DNA from 3 places in the Kribbella sp. NBC_01505 genome. Region 1 is predicted to be linked to each of the others. Evidence: riboswitches for the same ligand, from Rfam matches in the RefSeq annotation. Region 1 holds a riboswitch; each other region holds the start of a gene.

Region 1 (7,779 bases):
TGGTGCTGGGACTGGTCGGTCCGGTCGAGGCGGCCACGGGAGGTGCGGTCCGGGTCAACCAGCTCGGGTACGGCGCCTTCGACGGCAAATCGGCGTACGTGCTGAGCCAAGGGTCGGTGACCGGGAAGTCGTTCCAGGTCACCGACAGTCGTGGCCGGCGGGTTCTGACCGGGCGGGTCGGTGCCGGGCTGGGGGAGTGGAACGCGAAGTACAAGCACGTCGCTGCCGTGGACCTGTCCCGGCTGCGGGTGCCGGGGACGTATCGGGTCGAGGTGTCCGGGGTTGCCTCGTCGCCTGCGTTCGTGGTCCGGGCCGACGGGGATGCGTTGGCCACCTCGGCGAAGGACAAGGCGGTCACGTTCTTCACCGAGCAGCGGGACGGCGCGAACGTCGTACCGGGGTCGCTCGGGCGTAAGCCTGCGCACCTGACGGATCGGGCCGCGCAGGTCTACGAGACGCCGACGTTCGTGGATCCGGACACGGATCAGACGGTGGGGGAGCTGCAGCGGGTCGGTGGTCCGGTGGATGTCGAGGGCGGCTGGTACGACGCCGGCGACTACCTGAAGTTCACGCACATCGCGGCCTACTCGGAATCGTTGCTGTGGGCATCGGCCCGGGACGCCCGGCGGCCGGATCGTCAAGTGACGAACGAAGCTCGGCACGGCCTGAAGTGGCTGGACAAGATGTGGGACGAGAAGTCGAAGACGCTCTACATCCAGGTCGGCGTCGGGACCGGGAACGCCGAGGGCACGTTCATCGGCGACCACGACATCTGGCGGCTGCCCGAGGCGGACGACCAGCTGACTGCACCTGCCGAACGTCATCTGCGCAACCGTCCGGTGTTCCGGGCGGCGGCGCCTGGGAAGCCGATCAGCCCGAACCTGGCCGGTCGGACCGCGGCGGCGTTTGCGCTGGCGGCGCAGGTCGAGGCGCGGACGGATCGCAAGCTGGCTCGCAAGCACCTGGAGACCGCGGCGCAGATCTTCGCGCAGGCGAAGACCACTGGGGTTGGCCAGCTGACGACGTCGCTGCCGTTCGCCTTCTATCCGGAGTCGGCTTGGCGCGACGACATGGAGCTGGGTGCTGTTGAGCTCGCGTTGGCGGCGCAGCGGCTTGGCGATCGGCGGGCATCCGGTTGGGTGCGACAGGCGTCGTACTGGGCTGGTCAGTATCTCCAGCACGAGGCCGGCGGCGACACGCTGAACCTGTACGACGTCTCGGCGCTGGCGCATGCGGATCTGATCCGGGCGTCGCGATCGGACCGGGCGTTGGTTGCCAAGCTCACTGGTGATCTGCGGGCGCAGCTTGCGATCGGGACCAAGCGGGCGGCTTCGGATCCGTTCCGGGCGGGGGCGCAGTACAACAACTTTGACGCCGTACCGCACACCTTCGGACTGGCTGCGACGGCGCGTCTCTACCGGCAGGTCACCGGGGACCGGGCGTACGACACCTTCGGTGCGCAGCAGCTGGACTGGGCGTTCGGGGCCAACGCCTGGGGTGTCTCGTTCATGGTCGGTGTCGGCTCCAACGCTGGGCGCTGCCCGCATCACCAGATCGGCAACATCCTCGGTCGCCAGGTCGTCGGCGCGGTCGTCAACGGCCCGAACTCGGCCGGCCTCTTCGACGAAGGACTCGGCGACCACGTCGACGGTATGAAGGCTTGCCCGGCGAACGGCGTCGACCAGTACGCCGAGTTCACCGGCCGCGGCTCGCGCTACGTCGACGACGTCCGATCCTGGCAGGCGTCCGAACCCGCCGACGACTTCGCCGCGATCGCCGTCTACGCCCTCACCCGCTGACCCACCAGACTGGCTCCATGCCAGCGCAAACCCTCACCCTCCTCCAACCGCGCTTCACCATCACCCACGTCGCCGACGGCATCCCCGCCGTGCCGTCCGGCGACTGGTGGGCGCTCTCCCACACTCCCGAAGGCACCACTCTCATCGCCGAGGGCGACTCGACCGAACCCTGGCGAGCCTTCTACAACCAAGAACCCCACGCCCTGGACCAACCCGGCATGCTCGCCTCGATAGTCCACCCGCTCGCAGCCGCCGGCCTCTCCGTCTGCGCCGCCTCCACCTACCAAGCCGACCTGGTCCTAGTAACCGAAGCCGACCTCCCCACAGCCATCACCACCCTCCAATCCGCCGGCCACACCATCACCGACGACACGGCGTAGCCAACGACATGAGGTGGTGCTGCGGTTGACCACCTGCCGGGCTGGTTCAGGCGGTCGGTCGACTGCGCCGGCCGACTACTACGTATCCTTCGCGACGCTGTTGCCGCAAGGGCGGGGTTTGGAGGTGGATAGGGTTGGGGCGTGCTGAGTGCGGGGGAGATTGCGGCGGGGGTTCGGGCTGGGCGGTTGACGGCTGCTGAGGTGGTGGGGGAGGCGTTGGGGGCGGCTCGGCGGTTGGATCCGGTGTTGCATTTCGTGGATGAGCTGGATGGTGACCGAGCGCTTCGGCTGGCTCGGGAGGTGGATCCGGACGGGGTGCTGGCGGGGGTGCCGTTCTTGGTGAAGGCGCGCACGCCACCGGGGTCGCCGATCATCGAGCGGTTGCTGGCGGCGGGGGCGATTCCGATCGGTACGGCGACGCGCGCGCGACCGGGGCCCGGTTCGCAGACGTATGGGTGGAACGGGAGCGACTACACCCGCAATCCGTGGGACGTCACCCGTTCGCCAGGTGGGTCGACGGCTGGGGGAGCGGCGGCGGTTGCGGCCGGCGTCGTACCGCTCACAACAGGTGGTGACAGTGGTGGGTCGCTGCGGATCCCCGCATCGTTCTGCGGGTTGGTGGGGTTCAAGGGCACGCTCGGCCGGGTGCCGCGCGCGGTGGGCCGCGCGTTGGGCGGGCTCACCACCGCCGGAGTGATCGGCGCGAACCTCGACGACGTCATGCTGGCAACGAGTGTGGTGAGCGGACCGCACCGACTCGATCCCACAGCACTACCGTTCTGGCCGGTGCCGGTGCTCGCCGACAAGCCGTGGAAGGTCGCCTACCTGTCCACGCTCAGTCAGTACGCCGTAGACGCCGGCGTGGACGCGATCGTGCGCGACCGGCTGACAGTCGTCGAGGTGATCGACGTACCGCTCGACCTGTTGCCCACCGACGACGCATGGCAGGTCCTGTCCGACCTGGACGCCGGCTGCGGCACCGAGGCGACGGCTTCAATCAGAGCTCGCGAGGTGCGGGACCGCAACAACACCGCGCTCGCCGATCTGTTCGACGTGGTCGACGCGCTCGTCACCCCGACCACGCTAACTGTTGCCCACGGCTACGACCAGTACAACGAGAACATCATCGTCGGCGACCCCTGCTGGGCGTTCAACGTCACCGGTCACCCCGCCGTCAGCGTGCCGGCCGGGCTGCTCGACGGCCTGCCGGTGGGCCTGCAAGTGGTCACCCCGCACGGCGATGACGCGACCGCCCTGGCCGTCGCGAAGCAGCTGATGGTCGAGCTGCCCAGACCCTAGCGCGGGTGCTTGTTGTGCCAGTCCTTCATGGTCTGCACGAGATCGGCATGCACGAAGGTAAAAAAGTCCGCGGCCTCGGCGAGCCGACGGCCGACGGTCGTATCCGCGCCGAAGAGGTTGGCCCCGTAGCTGCTGCTGGCGGCCCATTCGGTCAGCGCCTGGTTGCGGCGTTCGAGGATCGCGGCGAACACGTCCTCGCGGATCCGGTAGTGATCCTTGCGCGAACCAGGCATCCGCTCCCGCGAGATGAACGACATCTGGATCAGCTGCCGGACCGCGCCCGAGACCGCAGGCTGGCTGATCTTCAGGGTGTCGGCCAGCTCGGCCGCGGTCATCGTCCCGTCGGGGCTGACCAGCATCCGGCCCATCACCCGCGCCGACATCGTCGGTACGCCGCTGTTCGCCATCACACCGGCGAAGCGTTCGACGTACTGACTGATCTCTTCCGGGGTGGGCGTCATGATTGAACCTTACATTAATTAGAAGATTCTGATTGTTGCCGAAAGCAAGAAGCCGGCGCCGTTCCGCGGTGGGAACGGCGCCGGCCGGGATGATCAGCTGAGCACGAGGCCCGGGTAGAGCGGGTGCTTGTCGAGGATCTCGGCGGAGGCCGCGCGGGTCTTGTCGGCAACCCCGTCGGCCAGCACGTACTTGGCCTTCGACGGCGCACCGGCGGCGGTCGTGGTCGGCGTCACCGAGGACAGCACGTCGACGATCAGCTCGGCCACCTTGTCGAACTCGTCGGCGCCGAAGCCGCGGGTGGTCAGGGCCGGCGTACCGATCCGGACGCCCGAGGTGTACCAGGCGCCGTTCGGGTCGCGGGGGACCGCGTTGCGGTTGGTGACGATGCCAGCGTCGAGCAGCGCCGACTCGGCCTGCCGGCCGGTGATCCCGTACGCCGAGACGTCCAGCAGGACCAGGTGGTTCTCCGTACCGTCCGTGACGAGCTTGACGCCACGCTTCATCAGACCCTCGGCGAGGGTGACCGCGTTGTCGGCGACGGCCTGCGCGTAGGTCTGGAAGGACGGCTGCCGGGCCTCTGCCAGCGCGACCGCCTTGGCGGCCATCGTCTGGCTGAGCGGACCGCCCAGGACCATCGGGCAACCGCGGTCGACGGACTCGGCGTACTCCGGCTGGCACAGCACCATGCCGCCGCGCGGGCCGCGCAGCGACTTGTGCGTGGTGGTCGTGGTGACGTGCGCGTGCGGCACCGGGTCGAAGTCGCCGGTGAAGACCTTGCCCGCGACCAGACCGGCGAAGTGCGCCATGTCGACCATCAGGGTGGCGCCGACCTCGTCGGCGATCTCGCGCATCTTCGCGAAGTCGACCTTGCGTGGGTACGCCGAGTAACCCGCGATCAGGATCAGCGGCTTGAACTCACGGGCCTTGCGGGCGACCTCGTCGTAGTCCAGCAGGCCGGTCTCGGGGTTGGTGCCGTAGGAGTGCTGGTTGAACATCTTGCCGGAGATGTTCGGGCGGAAGCCGTGCGTCAGGTGACCGCCGGCGTCCAGTGACATGCCGAGCATCCGCTGGTCGCCGAGCGCCTTGCGGAGCTTGCTCCAGTCCTCGTCGGACAGGTCGTTGACGTGCTTGGCCCCGGCCTCGGCCAGGGTCGGGGACTCGATCCGCTGGGCCAGGATCGCCCAGAAGGCGACCAGGTTGGCGTCGATGCCGGAGTGCGGCTGGACGTAGGCGTGCGGGGCGTTGAACAGCGCCTTGGCGTGCTCGGCCGCGGCCGTCTCGACGGTGTCCACGTTCTGGCAGCCGGCGTAGAAGCGGTGCCCGACGGTGCCCTCGGCGTACTTGTCGGACAGCCAGTTGCCCATCGTCAGCAAGGTGGCCGGGGAGGCGTAGTTCTCACTCGCGATCAGCTTCAGCGAGGAGCGCTGGTCTTCCAGCTCGGCCTTGATCGCTCCGGCGATCGTCGGCTCGACGGCGGCGATCACCTGCAGGGCGTTGTTGTACGCGGCCGACGCTGCGGCAGCGTCGAAGGGTTGATGAGTCATCGATGTCTCTCCTGCGGTTTGCAGTGGGTCGAAGGCACCCAGGCGCACGGTGCCGACGGTTTTCGCTCCCCGGTGGTTCTCCACCTCAGCGCGCCAGTCGCGACCCTGGTCACCCTATCGTGCGTGCGCCGTACTCAGGACCTGCGGGCGTACCGGTAGGCCAGCCAGTTGTCGGCGGCACGTTGCGCCTGCTGCGGGGTGAACTCGGACAGACAGGCGTCGTCGCTGTAGTCCATGAAGTTGTGCACCGGCGCGAGGCTCGAACCGTCGCAGGCCAGCTTGCCGGTCGGGCAGCCGTCGGTCGGGCTCGCCTCGGCCGGGGTGTCTGCCACGTAGTCACCTTGGGTGGTGCAGCCGTTCTGGAAGACGTGATAGAGCCCGAGCCAGTGCCCGGTCTCGTGCAGGGCCTGCTTGCCTTCGTTGAAGTGCGTGCTCGCGCCGCCGGGCAACGTCGTGTATTTGATCATCACGCCGTCCCGGACCGGGTCGTCGGCGCGCGTCCACGGGAACGTGGCGATGCCGATCAGCCCGCTGAGCGATCCGTCGTTCGGGTCCTGGTACTGCGGCTCGTTCAGGTAGAGGTTGAGATCGCCCGGCCCGCCCTTGTGGAGTGCGGTCTTCATCGCCGCCTCGTCCGGCAGGGTCGGACCTTCGTCGGAGGTGTGAACGGTGTGCCAGGTCTTGTTGTCGGTGTAGTCCAAGCCGACGAGTGTGAAGGCGAACATGTTCGCGGACGTGGCCGCGAAGTTGCGGTTCAGCGCCTGGAGCTGCTTGACGACGTCGGTGGGTGAAACCTTGCCGGTCGCGCCGTCGTGGACCACGTGCACGTAGACCTGGATCCGCGCCTGACCTTTGCCGACCTTGGCGTGCACGGTGCCGTCCGGGTCCTTGGTCAGCAGGCGCCGGGGGAGTGCGCCGGACGCGTACGCGTCGCGGAGGATCTGCGGCGCGCGGCTGCCGTCGGGGAGGACGTCGTCCTGAGCGGCCCGCTGCCCGCCGATCAGGTCGCGCGGTCGGTCGGTGTGAGCTTGCTGCGGCGTGAGGCAGTCCACCGGAGTGGTTGCACTGGCCACGGGGGCTACGAGCGCCGAGCCGACCAGTGCGGCCGCGAACACGAACTGACGGGCTTTGAGCATGAGGTCGACGATAGGTCGGCTGTGGGTCAGTCGATCGTGCGCTCGACGATCTCCTGGAACGGCGTCGTACGCGGCAGGGTCCCGAACACTCCACCCCAGTCCCCGGCCAGGCGCGACGCCACGAACGCGTCCGCCACCGCAGGCGTCGAGTGGCGCACTAGCAGCGACGCCTGCAGGCACAACGCCATCCGCGCCGCCAGCCGCCGAGCCCCGGCCTCAGCGCCGTCGATGTCTGACAGAGCCTGCAGTACGTCGTGCACTGCCGCATCCAACCGATGGTCCGCACCCTGTGCCGCGCCAACCTCCAGCAGCCAGGCATCCAGAGACTCCGGTCGCCGCAAGGCGCGTAGTACGTCGAGTGCGTTCACGTTCCCGGAGCCTTCCCAGATCGAGTTCAGCGGCGACTCCCGGAAGAGCAGCGGCAACCCCGACTCCTCCACGAACCCGTTCCCGCCCAAACACTCCAGCGCCTCCGCCACCATGAACGAAGTCCGCTTGCAGACCCAGAACTTTGCCAACGGCAACGCAATCCGCCGGAAGGCTCCGGCCGGGTCGTCGCCGGAGGCTGAGGCATCCACGGCGGCGGCCAGCCGCATCGCGAGAGCGGTTGCTGCTTCGCTCTCGATTGCGAGGTCGGCCAGGACGTTCTGCATGGCGGGCTTGTCGGCGAGCAGGCCGCCGAAGGCTGAGCGGTGTTTGGTGTGCCAGACGGCTTCGACCAGGGCTTTTCGCTGGAGGGAGGCGGAGCCCAGGACGCAGTCGAGGCGGGTGGCGGCGACCATCTCGATGATGGTGCGGACGCCGGCGCCTTCGTCGCCCAGGCGGTAGCCGACGGTGCTGTGGAACTCGACCTCGCTGGACGCGTTGGAGCGGTTGCCGAGTTTGTCCTTCAGACGCTGCAGCGCGAACGTGTTCCGGTTGCCGTCAGCAAGCACCCGGGGGACGACGAAACAGCTCAGTCCGTCCGACGCCTGGGCGAGCACCAGGAACACGTCGACCTGAGGCGCCGAGCAGAACCACTTGTGCCCGTCCAGCAGATACTCCCCATCCCCGCCTGCCGGAGTCGCCGTGGTCAGGTTTGCCCGGACGTCCGAACCACCCTGCTTCTCGGTCATCCCCATCCCCGCCAGCACGCCACGCTTCGCTGCCCCGGGCAACC
Region 2 (7,779 bases), 2.6 Mb from region 1:
AACCGGCATACAGGAACACACTCGCCAGATCGAGCCGCGCGGCCGCCATCAGCATGCCGGGCAGGGACTTGTCGCAACCGGCCAGCAGAACCGAGCCGTCGAGGCGCTCGGCCTCCATCACGGTCTCGACCGAGTCGGCGATGATCTCGCGGCTGACCAGCGAGTAGTGCATCCCGACGTGACCCATCGAGATGCCGTCGGAGACGCTGATCGTGCCGAACTCCAGCGGATACCCACCGGCCGCGTGCACGCCCTCCTTGACCGCCTTCGCGAGCCGGTCCAGCGAGAGGTTGCAGGGGGTGATCTCGTTCCAGCTCGAGGCCACCCCGATCTGCGGCTTCACCCAGTCGTCATCGCCCATGCCGACCGCTCTGAGCATCCCTCGGCTCGCGGTGGCTTCGAGACCGTCGGTGACAGTGCGGCTGCGGGGCTTCACATCGACCATGGGGTCACTCTAAACACTTTGCTTCGGCGTTCCAGGCTCTCTAGCGTTCGCGAGGTGGATCCTTTTGGTGACGAGAACCTGGTCGAGCTGTACGACCTCGACAATGCTCCCGGCGACGATCACGCGTACTTCCGCGCTCTCGCCGACTCCCTCGATGCCCGAAAGGTCCTCGATCTCGGGTGCGGCACCGGGCTGCTGACCCGCGCGCTGGCGACGCCCGGCCGGGAGGTGATCGGCATCGATCCCAGTCCGACGATGCTCAACTACGCCCGCCGTACGCCGAGCTCGGTCACCTGGATCTCCGGTGACGCCGGCGCGATCGCGCCGACCGGCGACGTCGATTTCGCGCTGTCCACCGGAAACGCGGTCATGTACATCGCCGACCTGCCCGCGACATTGACCGCGTTGGCAGCCGCGCTCCGCACCGGCGGCGTACTGGCCTTCGAGTCGCGCAACCCCGCGGCGCGGGCCTGGGAGTCGTGGACGCGCGAGGCGACGTACGGGGATCGTGACACGCCCGTCGGGCACCTCACCGAGTGGCTCGACCTGATCGAGGTCAGCGACGGCCGCGTCGTCTTCGACGCCCACAACCTGTACGACGACGGTCGCGACGACGTCTACCGCAACGAGCTCTACTTCCGTTCGGCGACCGAGATCACCGCGGCCCTGGAGGCGGCCGGGTTCACCGTGCAGGTGACCGCCGGCTGGCACGGCGAGGAGTTCGTGCCGGAGTCCCGGCTGATGGTCTTCCGCGCCGAGAAGGTCTAGTCCATCTGTCGCTTGAGTGCCTCACCGAAGCCGGCCACGCCGCCGACATAGCCCCACGGCACGCTCTCGATCCGGCCCTCGGTGCGGCACGCATGCTCCATCGCCTCGGGTTTCGCGTTCGCCCACTTGAGCGCGAACGCCATCGCCCCGTTGGCCGCGACGTCCGCGGGGTCCGGCGTACGGGCGTCGTTCCACTTGGCGCGGGCGGTGAGCAAGTCGGTACGGCGGGCCGTGACTCTGCTCGCGTAGCGCTTCATCCGGTCGTCCCGCGGCAGGTCCTTGTCGGAGGCGATCTCCAGCCAGACCTCGTTGAACACGTTGGCCGCGATGCTGCACAGAACGCTGCCCGATCGGGCCCTCGAAACGACACCGTCACCGAAGTCGATCAACTGCTCGACTCCGAGCCCGGACCACTTGTTCGCCAGCACCTGAACGCGACCGGTGTGCGCCGCGTAGCTGCCCGGGTGGCGGACCAGTGCGGCATGGAAGATCTCGGCCTTGTCCTCCAGCTCCGCCTGCAATCCCAGCGCGGCCCACTGCAGCACCTCCCACGGCACCGAGTCGTCCGCCGCCGAGACGATCGCGCCCTGCAGCACCTCGGCCGCCGTCCGCAGAATGTCGTGGAACATCGCGAACCGCTGCGCTGACACATCCTTCGCCCACTGCCCGGTCCGCACGCCCCACGCCTCGAGCACCAGCGTCTGACCGAACCACAACAGCAGATCGGGGTCCTTGGGGTAGGCCTCCAGCCGCATCTCCAGCTGCTCGCTCCGCCCGACCGCGGCCTTGGCCAACCCGGTCGCCCGGATCGACCGCAGGTTCGTGTTGGCCGGTGTCACCTTCAGCAACGCCAGCCCGGTCGACAGGTCGCCTTGGCGGACCGCCGAGTACGCGGCGTCGAGGTCGTCGTCCAGCCAGGCCTGATCCAGCCTGAACCCGGACACATCGACTTCCGACGCCTCCTTTCGCGAGAAGAACCCCATTCGCGGATGGTAAGACTCCTCGGACCTCTCTGGACCCGAATTGCACGTTCCTGCAATAGGCTCTGCCCTACCGCGACTGGCGAGGGTGGATCACCACCGGGGAGCGGACCCTATCTGGCGTCGTCCGCCTGGGCGCCTCCTTGCGGAGGTCTGCTCATGCGTTATGGGATGAATCCACATCAGACGGCGGCGCTGACGGTCGTCGGACCGCGGGCACCGTTCACGGTCGTCGCGGGCGAACCGTCGTACATCAATGTGCTGGACGCGCTGACCGGTTGGCAGCTCGTGCGGGAGGCCGGTGCGACCTTCGGGCAGCCGGCGGCGGCGTCGTACAAGCATGTCTCCCCAGCTGGTGCCGCACTCGGTACGTCGGTCGCGGACGCCTACCGACGCGCCCGGGACGCTGACCCCAAGTCGTCGTACGGCGATTTCGTGGCGGTCTCGGAGCCGGTGGATCTTGAGCTCGCCGACGTGCTGCGGCGCGTGGTCAGTGATGGGATCATCGCGCCTGGGTACGCGCCGGGTGTGGTGGAGGTGTTGGCGGCCAAGAAGCGTGGCACGTACCTGGTGCTGGAGGCGGATCCGCTGTTCGAACCGCCCTGCGAGGAGGTGCGTGAGCTGTACGGCGTTCGGTTGACGCAGAGCCGCGACGACGTGCCGCTGACTCGCGACCTCCTGGCACCTTCGGTTCCTGAGGACGCGGCTCGTGACCTCCTGCTCGGCCTGATCGTCGTCCGCTACACCCAGTCCAACACCGTCGCCCTCCTCAAAGACGGCATGGCCATCGGCATCGGCGCCGGCCAGCAATCCCGAGTCGACTGCACCCACCTGGCCGGAGCAAAGGCCGCCCTCTGGTGGTCCCGCCACTCCGCTGCCCCGCTCACCGGCGTCGCCATGGTCTCCGACGGCGCCCTCCCCTTCGCCGACAACATCGAAGCAGCCGCCACCTACGGCGTAACCCACATCGCCGAACCAGCCGGCTCCATCCGCTCCCCCGAAGTAGCCGCCGCCTGCACCACCCACAACATCACCTGGTCCCCCACCAACCTCCGCCTCTTCCGCCACTGAGTCCCCCGGCGCATCCCCGTCCCCCGTCCCCCGTCCGCATCCCGCCTCCCGCCTCCCGCCCAAAGGTGGGCCGGCTGCTCTTTGTGCACGGGGCTCGACTTTGTGAACCCACCAACCGTTTCCGGGCGCTCCGAATGGTTGGTGGGTTCCCAAAGACGTCGCTCGTGCCCAAAGACGCGGTTCGTGCCCAAGGGTGGGCGGCCGTGTTCGGAGTGGGCCGGCTGCTCTTTGTGCACGACCCCCAACTTTGTGAACCCACCAACCGTTTCCAGGCACTCCGAATGGTTGGTGGGCGCCCAAAGACGCCGCTCGTGCCCAAAGACGCGGTTCGTGCCCAAGGGTGGGCGGCCGTGTTCGGAGTGGGCCGGCGGCTCTTTGTGCACGATCCCCAACTTTGTGAACCCACCAACCGTTTCCAGGCACTCCGAATGGTCGGTAGGTACCCAAAGACGCCGCTCGTGCCCAAAGACGCGGTTCGTGCCCAAGGGTGGGCGGCCGTGTTCGGAGTGGGCCGGCGGCTCTTTGTGCACGACCCCCAACTTTGTGAACCCACCAACCGTTTCCAGGCACTCCGAATGGTTGGTGGGCGCCCAAAGACGCCGCTCGTGCCCAAAGACGCGGTTCGTGCCCAAGGGTGGGCGGCCGTGTTCGGAGTGGGCCGGCGGCTCTTTGTGCACGATCCCCAACTTTGTGAACCCACCAACCGTTTCCAGGCACTCCGAATGGTCGGTAGGTACCCAAAGACGCCGCTCGTGCCCAAAGACGCGGTTCGTGCCCAAGGGTGGGCGGCCGTGTTCGGAGTGGGCCGGCTGCTCTTTGTGCATCGAGCGGATCTTTGGGTATCCACCAACCGTTTTCGGGCAGCTCGGATGGTCGGTGGGTACCCAAAGTCGCGCTTCGTGCACGGAGTACACCGACCAGGGCGGCGGATTGGAGGAGGCGGCGCGCACCGGCCGGCACCGGCCACCGGCCACCGGCCACCGGCCACCGGCTGAGCGTCGGTAACGACACGTAGTGGTGCCTCGAGCTGGCGTCTGGCGGCCGCTGCCAGGCGTGCGGGAGGTCGCGGCCACCGACCACTACGTGTCCTTCGCGACACGAATCGCGAGTTAGCGGAGGTGGTGGGTGCCGGCGGCGAGCGCTTGGCGGACGGCGTCTGCGGTGGCGAGCGGCGTCTGGTTGGTGGTGTCGAGGGCGTGGTGCTCCAGCGGGCCGAGGTCGGCGAAGGATTCGTGCAGACCGGTGATCGCCTGCTCGTCGCGCAGCGCCCCGGAACCACGCGCCTGCGCCCGGCTGAGCGTCGTACCGAGCGTTGGGCGCAGTACGACGTACGAGATCGCCAGACCGTCCCGCGCCGCGGCCGCGCGGAACGGCGGCAGATACCAGGGGCCGACCACACCGTCCACGACGACGTCGTACCCACCGCGCGCGTACGTCGCCGCCGCGGCCACGTAGGCGTCGACCACAACGTCGTTCTGTGACTCGGACTCCAGCAAGTACGGCGGGATGAAGCCGGTCCGGATCGCCTCGAAGAACTGGTCCGTGATCAGGTGCACAGTCGGCCGCTCGGCCTCCGCAGCAACCAACCCGGCGACCGTCGTCTTACCAGCCCCCGGCGACCCCGTCACCACGATCACTTCACCCGTCACGCCCCGAAACTACGGCACCAACGACAGGAGGTCTCCGCTCTGAAGGCCCCTGGGCCAGGCGCGCAGAGACCGGTCCTGCCCAACTACCACCTGTCGTTCGTGCCGAGCGACTCCGCGTTGGCGCATGAAAACATCGGCGGATGGATTTGTTGGAGGCGTACATCGACGGCTGGCGTCGGCATGACGTTCAGGCGGTGCTCGACACGCTGGCTGACGACTGCGTGGTGATCGAGGCCTACGGGCCGACGTACCGCGGGAAGGCTCGGGTCGCGCAGTGGATGAGCCAGTGGTTCGCCGCGGGCGGAAGTGTTGACCGGTGGGAGCTGACCAGCCAGGCGTCCGCCGGGAGCACTCTGGTCGCCGAGTGGCAGTTCGAATGCACCTGGCTCGGCAAGTCTGGGGCCTTCGACGGTGCGACCGTCGCACGTGTGACGGACGGTCGCATCGACTACCTGCGGGAGTACTCCACCAGCGCGGAGCTCTATGACTGGACCGGCATCTGGCGTTAGGTCAGCCGCCGGCGACGCTGGGGAGGATGAGGAGTTCGGCGCCTTCGGGGAGCGGGGTGTCGGGGCCGGACAGGTCGCGGATGTTGTCGGAGCCCAGGTAGATGTTGACGTGGCGGCGGACCGCGCCTTGTTCGTCGGTGAGGCGGCGGCGGAGGGCCGGCTGGGTGGCCGCGAGGGCTGCTCCGACTGTGTCGGCGTCAACCTCGACCGCCTCCGCTCCGCCCGCGAACGGACGGAGCACGGGTGGGAGCCGGAGGGTGATCACGTCAGATCACCGCGGCGCGCAGGGTCAGTACGTCGGGGAGGTGGCGGGCGACCTCCGTCCAGGTGTCACCCGCGTCCGCGCTCGCGTAGACACAGCCGTCCCGGGTGCCGACGTACACACCGGCCGAGTCGGCACTGTCGGTGGTCAGGGCGTCGCGAAGCACCGGCACGTAGGAGACATCGGGGAGACCGTTGGTCAGCGGTTCCCAGGTCGCGCCCGCGTCGCGCGAGCGGTAGACGCGGCAGGTCGCGTCGGTGGGGATTCGGTTGCCATCGGCCACCAACGGGAAGACGTACACCGTGTCGGGCTCGTGCGGATGCACCGCGATCGGGAAGCCGAAGTCCGAAGGCAGCCCGTCCGCGATCGACTTCCAGATCTCGCCACCGTCGTCGGACCGGTAGACACCATGATGGTTCTGCGCGAAAAGACGTTCCGGTACGTCGGGATGCGCCGCCAGCTTGTGCACGCACTGACCGAACTCGGGATCGGGATCCGGCAGGAAGTACGCCTTGATCCCGTGATTGGCGGGCGACCACGTCGTACCGCCGTCGGACGTCTGGTAGACCCCGCCGGTCGACATCGCAACACTGACTCGCGCCGGATCCGCCGGATGCGGCAGCACGGTGTGGACAGCCTGACCGCCGAAACCCGCGCCCCACTGCTCCCGATGCGGGTGGTCCCACAACCCGCGGACCAGCTCGAACGTCACTCCCCCATCGGTCGACTTCCACAGCGCGGACGGCTGACTCCCGGCGTACACGACTCCCGGCTGACTGGCCGGCGCCGGCTGGATCTGCCACACCCGCTCCAGCGACGCATCCGTCCCGGCCGGGAACCCGATCGCGCCTTCCGGCGGCTCGTCCCACGTCTGCCCGAGGTCGTCGGAGTGGAAGACCGCCGGCCCCCAGTGCTCACTCGTCCCACCGGCGAACAGTCGCGGTCGCTCACCGCGCGTGTCGATGCCCACGGCGTACACGCCCTGCATCTCGAACGCGGGCCCGTCCAGCCTCCACTCACGGCGCGCAGCGTCGCTGCGGCCGATCCAGAGCCCCTTCTTGGTCCCGATCAGCAGTACGGCCTCGGACATCGCCGTCCTCCTAGCATGGTAGGTCTCCTAGCGCGGTGGGCCTGCCACCACATTGACGAGTGCTTCGCCGCGGGCGAACCGCTCCAGTTGCGCGCGCACCAGCCGGGCGACCCGCGGCTCGAACGCCGTCGAGGCACCCCCGCGATGCGGGTTGATCAGCACGTTCGGAGCAGACCACAACGGATGACCGGACGGCAACGGCTCGGGGTCGGTGACGTCGAGCGCGGCGGAGATGCGGCCGCTCCCGAGCTCGGCGATCAGAGCGTCGGTGTTGACGATGACGCCGCGGGCGACGTTCACGAGGAGTACGCCGTCCTTCAGCTGGCTGAGGAACTTCGCGTCGACCATGCCGCGCGTCTCGTCGGTCGCGGGAGTCAGCAGTACGACGACGTCCGCCCGCGGCAGCAGGTCCGGGAGCTCGCTCACCGGGTGCACGCCGTCCCGCGGCCGCCGCGCGACCCGAACCACCTCGCACTCGAACCCGGTCAGCCGCCGCTCCAGCGCCTCACCGATCGACCCGTACCCGACGATCAGCACGGTCCGATCCGCCAGCGAATCATCCATGTCCACGTAGTCGGTCGGCCACACCCCGAGCTCCTGGTTGCGCACCGCCCGCGGCAACCGCCGGTACGACGCCAGGATCAGCCCGACCGCCAACTCGGCCGTTGACGCGTCGTGGACCCCGCGCGCATTGCACAGGGTCACGCCTTCCGGGAGATGCGGCAGCACGCCCTCGTACCCGGCGGTCTGCAGCTGCACCACCTTCAACTCCGGCATCGCCGCAAACGCCTCCGGCAGGTCCACGCCCTCCATGTACCCCGGCACAAAGAGCTCAGCACCATCAGGCCCGCCCTGCGCCACCACCCCGTCTGGCACCCCACCGAGCACCCGCTCCGAGTCCTCCCACGGCAGCCACGCCCTCACCAGTTCACCCATACAGCTGAACCTACTAGTGCTCACCAGTAGTCGAGGTAGGAGCCCACGCTGATCAGTTGCCCATCCATC
Region 3 (7,779 bases), 600 kb from region 1:
CTGCGAGGATGGATGCCCGGCACCTCCGCTACTTCCTGGCGGTGGTCGACCACGGCACCGTGAGCCGGGCGGCCGAGGCCCTGTACGTCGCTCAGCCGTCCCTCTCGCAGGCGATCCGGGCGCTCGAGCGGGAGCTCGGGACCGCGTTGTTCCTCCGGGTCGGCCGTCGGCTGGTGCTCACCTCGGCCGGCGAAGCCCTGATCGAACCAGCTCGCCAGGTGGTCCGCGGCCTGGAGAACGCAAAAGCCCAGGTCGACTCGGTCGCCGGCCTCCAGGCCGGGCGGGTCGAGATCGCCGCGATGCCCTCCCAGTCGGTCGACCCACTCGCCGGGATGATCAGCGCCGTCACCGCGCAGTACCCGGGCCTGACCGTCTCGGTCCGCGCCTCGTTCACGGTCGACGAGATCGTCGGCCAGGTCCGGGGTGGCGAGACCGAGCTTGGCCTGCTGGCGTCCGAGGAGCCGCTGGTGGCGAGCGGCATCGAGGTGCATCAGATCGGGCACCAACGGTTCGTGCTCGTTGCCCCGCCGGACGGTCCGTTCGCCGGACAGGACGCCGTACCGGCTTCGGCTCTGGCTGGTCAGCGGGTGATCGTCGGGCAGGTCGGCAGCGGGATGCGCCGGGTCGTGGACGAGATCCAGGCAAGCGGGGTCGAGCTGACCGAGGTTGTCGAGACCGAGCACCGGGAGATGATCCTGCCGCTCGTCCTGGCCGGGGTCGGGGTGACCGTGCTGACCGAGTCCTGGGCGCCGCTGGCTCGCCGGGCCGGCGCGCGGGTCCTCGAGCTCACCCCGCCACGCCACCTGCACCTCGCGCTGATTAGCCGACCGGGCCGGACGCCGGCCGCGAGCGCCTTCCTCGAAGCCGTCCTATAGCCACATGCGATCAGCCGCAGTGAATCCAGGTCTTGGACGCCGGCCTCGCCCAGATGGTGCGATCGGACCATGACCACGCACCGCATCGCACTCATCCCCGGCGACGGCATCGGCCAAGAGGTGACCCCCGCGGCCTGCCAGGTCCTGGACGCCGTCGGCAAGCGGCACGGCATCACCTTCGGGTACGACGAGTTCGACTGGTCCTGCCGCCGGTACGTCGAACTCGGCGCGATGATGCCGGCCGACGGACTCGACCAGATCCGCGGGCACGACGCGATCTTCCTCGGCGCGGTCGGCGATCCGTCGGTCCCCGACCACGTCTCACTGTGGGGTCTGCTGATCCCGATCCGGCGCGGCTTCCGCCAGTACGTGAACCTGCGCCCGGTGAAGGTCTTCGAGGGCGTCGAGAGCCCGGTACGGCGCGCTCGGGCGGGCGAGGTCGACCTGGTCGTCGTCCGGGAGAACAACGAGGGCGAGTACGGCGAGATCGGCGGCCGGCTGAATCGCGGGTTCCCCGAGGAGCTCGCCGTACAGGAGTCGGTCTTCACCCGGACCGGGATCACCCGGATCGCGGAGTACGCGTTCACCCTGGCCGCCGGCCGCCGCCGGCACGTGACGTCGGCGACCAAGTCGAACGGGATCATCCACACGATGCCGTTCTGGGACGAGGTCGTCGCGGAGACCGCGGGCCGGCATCCATCGGTCGCCTGGAACTCGGAGCACATCGACGCGCTCTGCGCGAAGGTCGTGCTGGACCCGGGCCGGTTCGACGTCATCGTCGGGTCGAATCTGTTCGGCGACATCCTCAGCGACCTGACCGCGGCCGTTGCCGGGAGCATCGGGATCGCGCCGGCCGCGAACCTCGACCCGTCGCGCGAGTTTCCGTCGATGTTCGAGCCGGTGCACGGTTCGGCGCCGGATATCGCGGGGCGCGGGATCGCGAATCCGCTCGGTGCCATCTGGACGGCCGCGATGCTGCTCGATCACCTGGAACACCCCGAGGCCGCCGACCAGATCAGGTCCGCGATGGCCGACGTACTGGCCAGGACCCCGATCCGGACGCCGGACCTCGGCGGAACCGCGACCACCGTGGAGTTCACCCGCGCCCTCCTGGAGTTCACATGACGATCCCGCTGCCCTTCAGCTACCAGAAGATCGATGCCGACGGCATCGAGATCAACTGCGCGGTCGCGGGTTCCGGACCGCCGCTCCTGCTGCTGCACGGCTACCCGCAGACCCACCTGATCTGGCATCACGTCGCGCCGCAACTCGCGGCCGACCACACCGTCGTACTGACGGACCTCCGTGGGTACGGCGATAGTGCGAAACCCGCGCCGACTTCCGGGGACCGCGAGTACTCCAAGCGGGCGATGGCCCACGACCAACTGCTCGTGATGAAGGCGCTCGGCTTCGAGCGGTTCGCCGTGGCCGGTCACGACCGCGGCGGCCGGGTCGCCCACCGCCTCGCCCTCGACGCGCCCGAGGCGGTCTCCGCACTGGCTGTGCTCGACATCGTGCCGACCCGGCACACCTTCGAGAACGCCGACCTCGCCTTCGGCCTCGGCTATTACCACTGGTTCTTCCTGGCCGCGGGCAACGGTATTCCCGAGCGCCTGATCGGCGGCGACCCCGAATTCTGGATCACCGCCCGGCTGAACGCCCGCCACGCCGGCGGCTCCCCCTTCGACCCCGCCGCGCTGGCCGACTACATCCGTTGCTTCTCCGACCCAGCCGCCATCGCCGCCTCCTGCTCCGACTACCGCGCCGCCGCCGGCATCGACCTCACCCACGACAACACAGACACCGGCCACCGGTTGGAGATGCCTCTGCTCGCGCTCTGGGGCCAACGCGGCTTCGTCGGCACGCATTACGACGTACTGAAAGTCTGGAACGAGTACGCCGCCGACGTCCGCGGCCACGCCCTCCCCTGCGACCACTACCTCCCCGAAGAACAACCGGAGCTAGTGGTCGAAGCGCTGCGGGACTTCTTCGCCTAGCGGTGGACTACCCAGCCTCGCTCAGTGAGGGTGTCGACCAGCTGGTCGTCGGAGCCTGGTTTGACGAGGAGCTCGACCTCACCGACGGGACGGCCGGGGCTGTGGTCGATGCGGAGGTCTTCGACGTTGGCACCGGACGCGGCCGCGTCGTTGAAGAGGCGGGCCAGCTGGCCCGGGCGGTCGGGGATGGTGACCAGGACGCTGACCAGGTCCATGTGCGGGGAGCCGTGCTTGCCGGGGACGCGGATGGCGCCGGAGACGCCGCGGGCGAGCATCGAGGTGAGTTCCTCGCCGGCCTCTTCCTTGCCTAGGGCAACGAGGACGCGGTCGAGTTCGTCGCGGATCTGCTCGAGCAGGCCGGTGAGGGCGACCGAGTTCGCCGAGACGATCTGGGTCCACAGGCCGGGGTCACCGGCGGCGATCCGGGTTACATCGCGAACGCCCTGGCCGGACAGTTGCAGGTGGGAGTTCGGCGCGTCGACCAGCGTGCCGGCCGCGAGCGACGACATCAGCTGCGGCAGATGCGAGACCCGGGCAACGGCCAGGTCGTGGTCCTCGACCGACAGCTCGACCGTTCGCGCACCACACGCCTCGGCGAGGCAGCGGACGAGCTCGACGGCCTCGGGCGAGCTGGTCTCATGCGGCGTGATCGCCCAGGTCGCGCCGTCGAACAGATCGGCGCGCGCGGCCAACGGCCCGTTGCGCTCCGAGCCTGCCATCGGGTGACCGCCGACGTACCGGGTCAGGTCCGCGGACAGCAACCGCGCATCCGTCAACGGCTTCGACTTCACGCTCGCCGCGTCCGTGACGATCGCGTCGGTCTGCGCGAGCTGCTCGGCGATCACCGCTCCGACATGATCCGGCGGTACGGCGACCACGACCAGCTGCGGCTCGATCTGGACCAGCCGCGACCCGGCACCGATCCGCTCGGCCATCAGCGCGTTGTCCGGGTTCGCGTCGACCAGCTCCACGACGACACCCAACCGCGCCAGCGCGAGGCCGATCGACGTACCGATCAGGCCGGCGCCGACAACGCGGACCGGGCCACGCAATTCGGTCACTGGGCGCCTGTCAGATCGGGACGGAGCGCGGACGCGCCGTGCAGGTAGACGTGCTGGATCTTGTCGCGGGAGCGCTCGGTCTCGGTGTGCACCATCATCCGCACCACCCGCGGCAGCGCGTGCGGTACGTCGATCTCCTGCATGCACATCAGCGGTACGTCGGTCAGCCCGATCTGCCGGCCGGCCACGGCGGGGAACTCCGCGTGCAGGTCCGGCGTGACGGTGAACAGGATGCTGATCAGATCAGCGCTGTCCAGATCGTTCGCCTCCAGAACAGCCTTCACCAGCTCGGCCGACCGCTCGAGCAGATGCCCGCGCTCGTCCGCGTCCAGCTGGGTGGCTCCCCGGATCGCCCGCACCGCCACGTCACGCCTCCTCGTCAAATCACCTTCGCAACGAATACAGCCTAGGCCAGACCAACCACAGGCTGGACAGCCGTCTCGGATTGGGCCTCCGCCGCGTCGACGGTCTGCTCCAGGAGCAGCGCGATGGTCATCGGCCCGACCCCGCCCGGAACCGGCGTGATCAGGCGCGCCACCTCGGACGCCTCGCCGAAGTGCACGTCGCCGACATTGCCTTCGTTGTACCCGGCATCGACCACGACCGCGCCCGGCTTCAGCCAGTCGCCCCGGACGAAGTTCGCCTTGCCGACCGCGGCGACCACGATGTCCGCCGTACGGACGATATCCGGCAGCCCGACGGTCCGCGAATGCGTGTAGGTCACGGTCGCATCCGATGCCAGCAGCAACATCCCGGCCGGCTTGCCGAGGATCGGGCTGCGGCCGATCACCACCGCGTGCGCCCCGGAGATCGGTACGTCGTACGCCTCGAGCAGCCGCATGATCCCGCCCGGCGTACACGACCGGAACCCGGGCTCGCCGAACGCCATCGCCGCGAACCCGTGCATGGTCACACCGTCGACGTCCTTGCGCGGGTCGATCGCCTCGAACGCCGCCCGCTCGTCGATGTGGCTCGGCACCGGGTGCTGCAGCAGAATGCCGTGCACCTCGGGATCGTTCGACAGCTCGGTCAGCGCAGCGACCAGCTCGTCGGTGGTAGTCGCGGCCGGCAGCACAACGCTGCGCGAACCGATCCCGGCCTTCTTGCTGCGGTTCTGCTTCATCCGCACGTACGTCGCGGACGCCGGATCGTCACCCACCAGCACCGTCGCGAGGCACGGCTGCACGCCGACGCTCTCCCGCAACTTCTCCGCCCGAACCCCCGCCCGCGCCACCATCTCGGCCGCGAGCTCGGTCCCAACCATCAATTCAGCAGTCATGCACGCACTCCTCCAGGCATCAAGTCCTATGCCCAGGCGCGCGGCAGAGCGTTCTCGCTCTCGAGCCGGCTGATCCGGCAGGCCGCTCCCCGGTGGTACCCCACCCCAACGCCAGTCACGACCCACCCCAACCCTACCCACCGCCGCCCACCCCGCCCAAAGAGCAGCCCACCCACCCTTGTGCACCGACGCCATCTTTGTGCACCGACCAACCATCCGCGGGCCCGCAGAACGGTTGGTGGATACCCAAAGATGCACTTCGTGCCCAAAGAGCAGCCGACCCACCTTTGCGCGGATCGCGGGCTGGGCCGGGGTGATGCGGTACGGCGCGGCGGGGGCGGGGTGATGCGGCACGGCGGGGCGGGGGTGATGCGGTACGGCGGGGTGGGGGGTGGGTGGGAGATCGCGGGCCTTGAGCACCGATCAACCGTCCAGGAGGCGCGCAAATGGTTGAGGCGTGCTCAAGGCGGACGACTGCGCGTGGCTTTGGGCACCCATCGACCACTTGGACCCGGCGAAAACGGTTGGTGGGTGCTCAAGGCGGCGGGGTGCACCGGCCGCGTGGGTGGTCTGTTAGAGGAGGTTGGCGTGGTCCAGGGCTTGGTAGGCGGTGTCGGTGCCGGTGGTGGCGCCGGGGGTGCGGAGTTCGGCGCGGAAGGCGGCGACGGTGAGCTCGACGGGGACGCAGTCTTCGGCTTCGTCGAGGTTCTGGGTGCCGTTGGGGCGGCAGCCGCGGGCGATGGCCACGTATTTGCGGAAGGTCGAGGAGGTGCCGGCCCAGAGCCAGCCGACGACCTCGATGCTCTCGCAGGTGTAACCGGTCTCTTCTTCGAGCTCGCGGGCCCCGCCAACCGCGGGATCCTCGCCGGGCTCGATCAGGCCGCCGGGCAGGTTGGTGACCACGCTGTCGGGCCCGGGACGGAACATCCGGATCGTCACGATCCGGCCCTCCGGCGTGAGCGGCAGCACGGTGACACCGGCCGCGACGGCTCCCGCGGACTCCGGGCCGGTGACGTCCCAGTCGACCTCGTGACCGTTCGGCATCCGGTAGCGGCGGACCTTCACCGTCAGGAACCGCTGGTAGGCGACCTTCTCCCCCAGCAGCTCCCAGGGCTCCGGGTCGGGGGCCCGAGACGACTCAGCCGCCACGTCGGACGTGGCGGCTGAGTCCAGCGATCGGTCCGTCACAGCGGACGGGTGTCGTCGGGATCCTCCGGCGGCGCGATCGGTGCGTCGTCATCGGAAGCCGACTCCGTGACCGAAGAGGCCGACGTAGGCGAGGTGGCCGACGTGGCCGTGGTCTCCGCCGTGGTGGCGTCGGCGTGCTCGGCGGCCTCCGCGGCGGTGGCCTCCTCGATGTCGGCCGACGGCTGGGACTCGGACAGGATCCGGGCCAGCGTCTCCTCGGAGATCCGCTTGAACTTCCGGACCTGGGTGCGGGTCCGGTCCAGTACGGCGACCTCGAGCTGGTCGGAGGTCAGCTCGCGTGGCTCACTGCTGTCGTGCCCGAGCGCGTCGACGGCCAGTCGCAGCGCGCCGGCCAGCGAGATGCCCTCGCGGTAGTGCTCGCCGACATACTCCGCGACCTGCTCGGCCTGGCCGCCCATCACCGCGTACCCCCGGACGTCGGCGATCGAGCCGTCGTACGTGAGCCGGTAGATCTGGTCGTCGGCCGTGGTCGCGCCGATCTCGGCGACCAGGATCTCGACCTCGAGCGGCTTCTCGCCACCGGAGGAGAAGATCGCGCCGAGGGTCTGCGCGTACGCGTTGGCCAGCGCCCGGCCGGTGACGTCGCGCCGGTCGTAGGAGTAGCCCCGCATGTCCGCCAGCCGGACGCCGGCGATCCGCAGGTTCTCGAACTCGTTGTAGCGGCCGACCGCCGCGAACGCCATCCGGTCGTAGATCTCGGCGACCTTGTGCAACGCGGGCGAGCGGTTCTCGGCGACGAACAGGATGCCGTCGGCATACTGCAGCGCGATCGCGCTGCGGCCCTTGGCGATGCCCTTCCGGGCGAAGTCCGCCCGGTCGCGCATCAGCTGTTCTGGGGATACGTAGAACGGCGTGCTCATCGAAGGTGTCGTCCTCTATCAGTCGATGGGATCAGGTCAGGGACGCCGTGGCGGGGCCGTCGGGGCGCTCGTGGCGCTGCGCCCAGGCCGCGTCGACCAGCGTGGCGACCTCGTCCTCGGGCAGCCGCTGGTAGCCGTCGGCGGTGACCACCCCGATCACCGGGAAGATCCGCCGCAGCATGTCCGGACCACCGGTGGCTGAGTCGTCGTCGGCGGCGTCGATCAGCGACTGGATCGCCACCGTCGCGCACTCGGTCGCGGACAGGTCCTCGCGGTAGAGCTTCTTCAGCGCGCCCCGGGCGAACAGCGAGCCCGAACCGACACTGTGGAAGTGGGTCTCCTCGTAACGGCCGCCGGTGGCGTCGTAGGAGAAGATCCGCCCGCCCTTGAGGTCGTGGTCGTAGCCCGCGAACAGCGGCACCACGGCCAGCCCCTGCATCGCCATCGCCAGGTTGCCCCGGATCAGCGCGCTCAGCCGGTTGGACTTGCCGTCCAGGC

What was found. A riboswitch is a leader RNA that binds a small molecule or an ion and turns the genes downstream of it on or off. The one in region 1 is predicted to bind ZMP and ZTP.
Region 2: another riboswitch for ZMP and ZTP. It lies ahead of OG474_RS02965 (5-aminoimidazole-4-carboxamide ribonucleotide transformylase); the one in region 1 lies ahead of OG474_RS37725 (glycine hydroxymethyltransferase).
Region 3: another riboswitch for ZMP and ZTP. It lies ahead of OG474_RS40550 (bifunctional 5,10-methylenetetrahydrofolate dehydrogenase/5,10-methenyltetrahydrofolate cyclohydrolase); the one in region 1 lies ahead of OG474_RS37725 (glycine hydroxymethyltransferase).

What each region holds. Positions count from the first base shown of each region.
Region 1 covers NZ_CP109425.1:8,028,033-8,035,811, forward strand. The annotation lists gene OG474_RS37705 (glycoside hydrolase family 9 protein) at 1-1,799, shown strand, start outside; gene OG474_RS37710 (ACT domain-containing protein) at 1,817-2,179, shown strand; gene OG474_RS37715 (amidase) at 2,321-3,478, shown strand; gene OG474_RS37720 (GbsR/MarR family transcriptional regulator) at 3,475-3,939, opposite strand; gene OG474_RS37725 (glycine hydroxymethyltransferase) at 4,033-5,484, opposite strand; ZMP/ZTP riboswitch at 5,514-5,595, opposite strand; gene OG474_RS37730 (zinc metalloprotease) at 5,619-6,620, opposite strand; gene OG474_RS37735 (acyl-CoA dehydrogenase family protein) at 6,647-7,779, opposite strand, start outside.
Region 2 covers NZ_CP109425.1:673,646-681,424, forward strand. The annotation lists gene ilvD (dihydroxy-acid dehydratase) at 1-445, opposite strand, end outside; gene OG474_RS02955 (class I SAM-dependent methyltransferase) at 500-1,213, shown strand; gene OG474_RS02960 (hypothetical protein) at 1,210-2,196, opposite strand; ZMP/ZTP riboswitch at 2,265-2,337, shown strand; gene OG474_RS02965 (5-aminoimidazole-4-carboxamide ribonucleotide transformylase) at 2,353-3,264, shown strand; gene OG474_RS02970 (AAA family ATPase) at 4,374-4,913, opposite strand; gene OG474_RS02975 (nuclear transport factor 2 family protein) at 5,054-5,422, shown strand; gene OG474_RS02980 (MoaD/ThiS family protein) at 5,424-5,687, opposite strand; gene OG474_RS02985 (WD40/YVTN/BNR-like repeat-containing protein) at 5,689-6,774, opposite strand; gene OG474_RS02990 (2-hydroxyacid dehydrogenase) at 6,802-7,710, opposite strand; gene OG474_RS02995 (hypothetical protein) at 7,731-7,779, opposite strand, start outside.
Region 3 covers NZ_CP109425.1:8,625,006-8,632,784, forward strand. The annotation lists gene OG474_RS40525 (LysR family transcriptional regulator) at 9-875, shown strand; gene OG474_RS40530 (tartrate dehydrogenase) at 945-2,000, shown strand; gene OG474_RS40535 (alpha/beta fold hydrolase) at 1,997-2,872, shown strand; gene OG474_RS40540 (prephenate dehydrogenase) at 2,869-3,933, opposite strand; gene aroH (chorismate mutase) at 3,930-4,298, opposite strand; gene OG474_RS40550 (bifunctional 5,10-methylenetetrahydrofolate dehydrogenase/5,10-methenyltetrahydrofolate cyclohydrolase) at 4,340-5,212, opposite strand; ZMP/ZTP riboswitch at 5,236-5,341, opposite strand; gene OG474_RS40555 (NUDIX hydrolase) at 5,786-6,400, opposite strand; gene prcA (proteasome subunit alpha) at 6,397-7,281, opposite strand; gene prcB (proteasome subunit beta) at 7,313-7,779, opposite strand, start outside.